DNA from 2 places in the Undibacterium sp. KW1 genome. Region 2 is predicted to be linked to the other one. Evidence: riboswitches for the same ligand, from Rfam matches in the RefSeq annotation. Region 2 holds a riboswitch; the other holds the start of a gene.
What was found. A riboswitch is a leader RNA that binds a small molecule or an ion and turns the genes downstream of it on or off. The one in region 2 is predicted to bind thiamine pyrophosphate.
Positions count from the first base shown of each region.

Region 1: another riboswitch for thiamine pyrophosphate. It lies ahead of UNDKW_RS15260 (TonB-dependent siderophore receptor); the one in region 2 lies ahead of thiC (phosphomethylpyrimidine synthase ThiC).

Region 1 covers NZ_AP018439.1:3,382,865-3,387,078, forward strand. Annotated here, with positions in the region: gene panC (pantoate--beta-alanine ligase) at 1-90, shown strand, start outside; gene UNDKW_RS15250 (cobalamin-binding protein) at 90-989, shown strand; gene rarD (EamA family transporter RarD) at 1,072-1,968, shown strand; TPP riboswitch at 2,018-2,116, shown strand; gene UNDKW_RS15260 (TonB-dependent siderophore receptor) at 2,186-4,214, shown strand, end outside.
Region 2 covers NZ_AP018439.1:5,331,483-5,335,696, reverse strand. Annotated here, with positions in the region: gene UNDKW_RS23990 (tetratricopeptide repeat-containing diguanylate cyclase) at 1-1,376, shown strand, start outside; TPP riboswitch at 1,448-1,549, shown strand; gene thiC (phosphomethylpyrimidine synthase ThiC) at 1,630-3,543, shown strand; gene thiS (sulfur carrier protein ThiS) at 3,546-3,746, shown strand; gene UNDKW_RS23975 (thiazole synthase) at 3,917-4,214, shown strand, end outside.

The sequences.
Region 1 (4,214 bases), 1.9 Mb from region 2:
GCTGGCGATCTCGCCCAGCAATCACCGCTGGTGGTAGTCGCTGCCGCCAAACTGGGTGGCACACGCCTGATCGACAATCTGGAAATCTGATGCGTCGTTTTCAATTGCTAACAGGCAGCCTTGCACTTGCAGCCTGCCTGACTGGGAGTCTTGCATCAACCAGTTCGTATGCTGCCATCACGGTACTGGATGATGCACAACGCCCAGTCACGCTAGAAAAACCTGCGCAACGCGTCGTCAGCCTGGCACCGCATATCACTGAGATGCTGTTCGAGGCAGGCGCGGCAAATAACATCATCGCAGTGACTGATTACAGTGACTATCCCGAGGCTGCGAAAAAACTGCCATCGATAGGTAATATTTTTGCACTGGACCTGGAGCGTCTGCTCTCCCTCAAGCCAGATCTGGTCATCGTCTGGGGTACGGGTAATGCAAAAATCCTGGCCAATAAATTGCGCAGCAACCACATTACAGTGTTTGAAAGTGAGCCCCATAATTTTGAAATGGTGGCAACTTCGATAGAAAGACTGGCGACACTGGCTGGCACTGAAAGTACTGGTAAAGCCAATGCCCAAAAATTCAGGCAGCGTCTCGACAATCTGCGCAAGACTTATCAATTGCCAGCAGGGGCAGCGCCGGTCAGCGTGTATTATCAAATGATACGCAGGCCTTTAATGACCATCAATGACACGCATATGGTGTCTGACTCCATACGTCTGTGCGGCGGCAAAAATGTGTTTGGCCAGCTCAAAGAGTTAAGCTCCACCATCACCAATGAAGCAGTGCTGGCGGCGAACCCTGATGTCATCTTCAGCAGCGGTGAAAATATCGACAGCATGGCAGACTGGAAGCAATACCCGATACTGACAGCCGTAAAGAAAAACAACTTCTACACAGTCAAAGGTGACTGGCTGAATCGCGCCGGGCCACGCATACTCGATGGTACAGAAGCACTATGCAAACACCTGGCCACAGCAAGAAGCAAATAGGCGCTGGCAGCAAACAATTTCTATTCAAGCGATAATGTTTGTCTCGCTTGCTGCCGCAAGCCTTACAGATTGATTGCTACTCATGCGCCAAGGTATTTTGTTTGCAGGCTCCGCGTATTTCCTCTGGGGCCTGTTCCCTATTTATTTCAAGACCCTGCACGACGTCCCTGCGCTGGAAATCCTGCTGAACCGCATGCTATGGTCATTGCTATTCCTGGTTGGTGTGCTGACCTGGCGCAAGCAATGGGCCTGGGTCAGCACAGCCGTCAGGCAACCAAAACTGATAGGCGGCTTTGCACTTAGCGCAGTACTTTTATCGGCCAACTGGTTTGTGTATATCTGGGCTGTCAATCATGGTCATATCGTTGATGCCAGCCTGGGTTATTTCATCACGCCTCTCGTCAATATCCTCATAGGCTCAGTCTTGCTGCGTGAGAAACTGCGTCCAGGTCAATGGCTGTCAGTAGCGCTAGCTGCTGTTGGCGTTGCCTGGCTGACCATACAGACAGGCCATCTGCCATGGATAGGCCTGGTGCTGGCAGCAACTTTTGGCACTTACGGCTTGCTGCGCAAGACTTCTGCCCTGGGCGCACTGGAAGGCTTGTCATTGGAAACCGCCCTGCTCTTCCCATTTGCCTTTGGCTGGCTATGCTGGATGACTTTGCAAGGACAAAACAGCTTCGTCGCCAGCAGCGTGGACATCAAAATGCTGCTGCTCATCAGTGGCCCTATCACTGCCATTCCCTTATTATTGTTTGCTGCTGGCGCCAGGCGCATACCGATGACGACACTGGGATTGCTGCAATACATCTCGCCGCTGGTGCAGTTATTGCTCGGCGTCTGGCTATATCATGAACCTTTCGACCACAATAAACTGGCGGGCTTTATCGCCATTTGGGCAGCACTGTTTGTCTATTCGGCAGAAGGTTTGTGGCGCAATTTCCGCACTGTCAAAATAGAAGCAAAACAAGGCAGCTAAGCGCCAATTGCCGCAAAAAGGCTATATAAATGGTTTCGTGTTAAACTGCGGCCTACGCTAGGGGTCCTGGAAATAACATTTCCGGGTGAGAGAGTCCCTTATACCTGATCTGGATAATGCCAGCGAAGGGAAGCGCAAAGTCCCGGCCCCTCCTGCTTCTTTGTTTGCTCCCGCGCTGTCATCCACAACGCATTAAAAAGCAAACCAAGAGCACATCATGTCTGATTTTACTGTACGCCCATACTTTTTACGCCCCACCGCCATTGCCTTCTCGATTGCCCAGGCTTGCCTGTTGCTGTCATCTGCGTATGCCCAGAGCAACGCAGGAAACGACAAATCCCTGCCTGAAGTGACCATCACTGGCAGCAAAGGCACAGAAAACAAGGTAGAGCGCAGCAAAGTCACCGGTTTTATTGATGCGGCACTGCTGGATACGCCTAACTCAGTCAATGCCTTTAGCACGGCACAGATGCAAGACCTGCGCATACGCCAGACTACCGATGCGATGAAATATGACGCCAGTGTCAATGATGCGTATAACGCCATTGGCTATGCCGAGCAATTCTCCATACGTGGTTTTGCCCTGGATAATTCCAGCAGCTACCGCAAAGACGGCTTTGCCATTCCCGGTGACGCTTCCATTCCATTGGAAAACAAGGAACGTGTAGAAATACTCAAGGGAATAGCTGGCTTCCAGGCTGGCTTTGGCACGCCAGGTGGCATCATCAATTATGTGACCAAGCGCCCTGCCAGCTATGCCGTTCGCTCTGCCACATTTGAAATCAGCGAGCGTGGCACTGTATATGGCGCAGCGGACATCAGTGACAATTCCAGCGACAAGCAATTTGGCTTCCGCATCAATGCAGCGGGCGAGCGCCTACGCTCTTATGTCAAAGGGGCTGACGGTAACCGCCAGTTCGTTTCTGCTGCATTTGACTGGCACATCACACCACAAGCCCTGTTGCAAATCGATGCTGACTACCAGCACAAATCGCAATTGTCGGTACCAGGTTTTCAATTATTTAATGGCACTGATTTACCACGTGGTGTCCCTGCTGACCTGATGCTCAATGCTCAGCCGTGGGCAAGACCGGTAGATACCCGCAACAGCAATCTGGGCATGCGTTTTGAGTATCAGATCAATGCTGACTGGCGCGCCAGTGTCTCTGCCAACAAACATGAATTCAAGCGAGATGACTATACCGCCTTCCCTTATGGTTGTGGCGCAGCCAATCTGTATCCAGGCTATTGCGCGAATGGCGGCTATGATGTGTATGATTACCAAAGCGTGAATGAATCCAAATCACTGTGGGGCACACAAGCCCTGTTGAATGGCAAACTCAATGTGGGTGGCATGCAGCACGAGCTGGCTGTTGGCCTCAGCAATTCACAGCGTAAAGATTATTTTGGTGATTATGTGTATGACTATGCGGGCAGCAGTAATTTGTTCCACCCTGTCAGCGTAATGCCATCTGCAAATAAAACCGGCCCGGTTTTGCTGCGTCGTACTGACAAGGAATGGTCCGCATTTGTACAGGACATTATCAGTCTGCAAGACAATCTGAAACTGCATCTGGGCCTGCGTCATCTGAATACCTCGCGCACCCAGCTTGATAATCCTGGCTATGACCAGAACAAATTCCTCTCGACGGCAGCACTGGTTTTCAAGCCAGCACAACAAATTTCTGTATATGGCAGCTTTGCCCAGGGGCTGGAACACGGCGGCATCGCGCCATTCGGCACCAGCAATGCCAGCCAGATGCTGAACCCCGGCAAATCCACACAAATTGAATTTGGTGTGAAGGCCGATGTGCAACGCGATCTGAGCCTGTCTGCAGCCATCTTCCGCATCAAGAAGCCACTGGAATATACCAATAGCAGCAATACCTATGTCAGCAATGGTGAGGCACTGCATACTGGTTTGGAGCTCTCTGCCCAGGGCAAGCTGACATCGCAACTGAATCTGGGTGCAAGCATCACTGCACTGGACGCCAAACAGCAAAACACCGGCATCAGCAGCCTCGATGACAAGCGTGTCATGAATGTGCCGCGCTTCAAATCGACAGTCTATGCAGATTATGCGATAGCTGAAGTCAAGGGTTTGAATGTGAATGCGAGCTGGCAATACGCCAGCAGCAAGGCCTTCAGTCCGGACAATAGCGTTACCGTGCCTGGCTATCACGTCGTCAATCTGGGCGCACGCTATGCGACGCAAATCGGCAATACCGCCGCCACCCTGCGTTTTA
Region 2 (4,214 bases):
GTCATGATGAAGCACTCGAGGCCTACAAGACCGTCTTGCAGATAGCCACCGATGCCGGCATGCCTGCCGTAGCCGCCACAGCACTCGGCAATATTGCCGATTATTACCTGCATGTGCGCAAATTTACTGAGGCTGAACGCGCCGCCAGGTTCTCACTGGAAAAAGCCCAGGCCGTGAATGATCCTTTTGCGATCGCTATTGCCAAGGCAAATATCGGGTTTGCACTGGCAGGGCAAAAGAAATTCGCCCAGGGCATAGGCTACATCAATGAAGCCAAGAAGTTTTTCATGGAAACCGGCTCCAAGTCGGATGTGGAAAACCTGCTCAGTGAAATCGGCAATATGTATGAAGCCGCCGATATGTATAAAGAGGCGCTGGCGACGGTGCGCGAGCAGCAAAAACTCAGCGATGAATTATTCCGCTCTGACCGGGCACGTGCCGTAGCCACTTTGCAAGAGCAATTCAATGCCCAGCAAAGGCAAAAACAAATTGAATTGCTGGCGCGTGAAAACCAGCTCAAGGATGCCGATATCAAAAACCGTCAGTTGCAACAACTGGTGCTGATGTTGGCTGCAGTCATCATGGTGATGGCGGGGATGGTGGTTTTCTTCCTGTACCGGCGAGTTCGCAAGACCAATGAAAAACTGCGTGAAGTCAATGAGCAACTCGAATTCCATGCGGTGCGTGATCCCCTCACAGGTTTGTATAACCGCCGCTCTTTTGTCGATATGATGAAGGGCAGGGCCATCTTGCCTGAAGGTGAAAGGCGTGAAGATGCGCTTGATAATCCTGACTGCCTGATACTCATGGACATCGACCACTTCAAGAATATCAATGACAGCTTTGGTCATGCCACTGGCGACGCGGTATTGATAGAAGTGGCACGCCGCTTACGCAGTACCGTGCGTGACAGTGACATGGTGTTGCGCTGGGGTGGTGAAGAATTCCTGATTTATTCACCACGTTCCAATCCCGCACAACTCAAGGGACTGGTTGAACGCATCTTGCGCAGCATAGGTGAAGAAGACATTCAGGCTGATGGTGCCAGTGTTCCTGTCACCCTGACTGCCGGTTTCATCAGCCTGCCATTTTCCGGTTTGCCAGAAGCCATCTGCAGTTGGGAAAAAGCCCTGCAAATTGCCGACATGGCCTTATATCTGGGTAAGCTCAATGGCCGCAACCGCGCCTATGGTGTCAGCAGATTATTGATCGCCTATGAAGAAGCCTTGCCCGTACTCGATCATGATCTGTCGGCTGCGATCAAGGCTGGCATGGTCGAGTTGATAGAGGTGCATGGACCGGTAAAACTGCCAGAAGGCAATCCTGCTGCGTCGGCAACGGTATCTGATGAAGAACTGGCCAGCGCCATCAAATAAAGCACCTGAGTTTAAAAAAGTCGTATAATCTGCCGTCGTCGCGGTTCTGGATTTATTTCTGGAACCCGAAGAAAAAATGCTAGGGGTCCTGCCATCAATCTTGTTGGCGGGTGAGAAATACCCTCGAACCTGATCTGGATAATGCCAGCGAAGGGAAGCTGCCAAAGACTTCTTGCTACGCGCTTTCAGCGTGCACATTTTGATTTTGGAAACTCCTTTGCTGGCTCCATGCCAACAAAGCAAAGGAGCCAAAATGAACGCCAACCCGCAATTCTTGTCCGCTACCGCCACGGTAGATGAGGCAGCCATACAGCCACTGCCGAATTCCCGCAAGACTTATATACAGGGCAGCCGACCCGATATCCGCGTACCCATGCGCGAAATCACGCAGTCTGATACGCCAGCCATGTTTGGTTCGGAAAAAAACCCGCCTATCTATGTGTATGACACCTCTGGTCCTTACACCGACCCAGAAGTAAAAATCGATATCCGCTCTGGCCTGGCATCCGTACGCGGTGCCTGGATAGCCGAGCGCAATGATACTGAAGAACTGGCAGGCCCAACATCAGAATACGGCATCGCCCGCCTGCATGATCCCAAACTGGCTGAGCTGCGCTTCAACCTCAAACGCCTGCCGCGCCGTGCACTGGCAGGCAAAAATGTTTCGCAAATGCACTATGCGCGCCAGGGCATCATCACGCCGGAAATGGAATTTGTCGCGATACGCGAAAACCTGCGCAGGAAAGAATATCTGGAAAACCTGAAAGCCTCAGGCCCTATGGGTAGCAAGCTGGCAGAAGTCATGGGCCGCCAGCATCCGGGCCAGTCTTTTGGCGCTTCAATTCCCGCAGAAATCACGCCAGAATTCGTGCGTTCAGAAATCGCCCGTGGCCGTGCGATTATCCCTGCGAATATCAATCACCCTGAAATCGAGCCCATGATCATAGGCCGTAATTTCCTGGTCAAGATCAATGCCAATATCGGCAATTCTGCGGTGACATCTTCCATCGGTGAAGAAGTCGAAAAAATGACCTGGGCAATACGTTGGGGTGGCGACAATGTCATGGACCTTTCCACTGGCAAGCATATCCACGAAACCCGCGAATGGATCATCCGCAATTCACCTGTGCCTATCGGTACCGTACCGATCTATCAGGCACTGGAAAAAGTGAATGGCAAGGCAGAAGACCTGACCTGGGAAATATTCCGGGATACGCTCATTGAACAAGCCGAGCAGGGCGTCGATTATTTCACCATCCATGCCGGCGTGCGCCTGCAATATGTGCCGATGACAGCCAAGCGCCTGACCGGCATCGTCTCGCGCGGTGGTTCCATCATGGCGAAATGGTGTCTGGCGCATCATAAGGAAAGCTTCCTGTACGAGCATTTTGAAGATATCTGCGAAATCATGAAAGCCTATGATGTGTCCTTCAGCCTTGGTGACGGTCTGCGTCCAGGCTCTATCTATGATGCCAATGATGAAGCGCAGTTAGGTGAATTGAAAACCCTGGGCGAACTGACACAGATCGCCTGGAAGCATGATGTGCAAGTCATGATAGAAGGCCCTGGCCATGTGCCCATGCACCTCATCAAAGAAAACATGGACCTGCAACTTGAGCAATGCCATGAAGCGCCTTTCTATACCCTGGGCCCTTTGACGACGGATATCGCCCCTGGCTATGACCATATCACTTCCGGCATAGGTGCAGCCCAGATAGGCTGGTATGGCACTGCCATGCTGTGTTATGTGACACCCAAAGAACATCTGGGTTTGCCTAACAAGGTCGATGTCAAGGATGGCATCATCACTTACAAGATTGCTGCTCATGCAGCCGACCTGGCAAAAGGCCATCCCGGTGCGCAGATACGTGACAATGCTTTGTCGAAGGCACGCTTTGAATTCCGCTGGGAAGACCAGTTCAACATTGGCCTCGACCCCGACAAGGCGCGCGAATTCCATGATGAAACCCTGCCCAAGGATTCTGCCAAGGTCGCCCATTTCTGCTCCATGTGCGGCCCGCATTTCTGCTCGATGAAAATCACGCAGGAGGTGCGAGACTATGCCAATGCACAAGGTATCAGCGAAATCCAGGCCTTGAAGCAGGGCATGGAAGTCAAGGCAGTTGAGTTCATCAAATCCGGCGCGGAAATTTATAAGAAACAATAGCCATGGTAGAGATACAGCTCAATGGAGAGAAGCGGCAACTAGCGAGCATGCTGCTGGCAGATTTGATTGCTGAATTGAATCTGTCACAGCAGGCGATTGCGGTGGCAGTGAACAGGCAGATTATTCCGAAGTCGCAGTGGGCGGAGCATGAGTTGCAAGTGGATGACAAGGTTGATGTGGTGAGGGCGATTGGCGGTGGATGAGTGTAGCTTGGGCTACGCTTCATCAGCCCAACACTCGGCATTCAAATGACGTGCATGTTGATTCAAGGCCCAGTGTTGGGCTGATAAACCGTAGCCCAACCTACGGCGCTAACAGGATGCAGTCCAATCTATGACGTATTACTTGGTCTTCACAAATTTGAAAGAATTTTATGAACACAGAAAACACTCAAGGCTTAAGCATAGCCGGAAAAACCTACCGCTCCCGCTTGCTGGTTGGTAGCGGTAAATACAAAGACCTGGAACAAACCCGCCTGGCAACAGAAGCCAGCGGAGCCGATATCATCACGGTAGCGATCCGTCGTGTGAACATAGGGCAAGACCCGAATGCACCTAGTTTGCTGGATGTAGTACCACCAAGCAAATACACCATACTGCCAAATTCAGCCGGTTGCTACAACGCTGAAGACGCGGTGTATACTTTGCAACTGGGGCGTGAATTATTGGGCG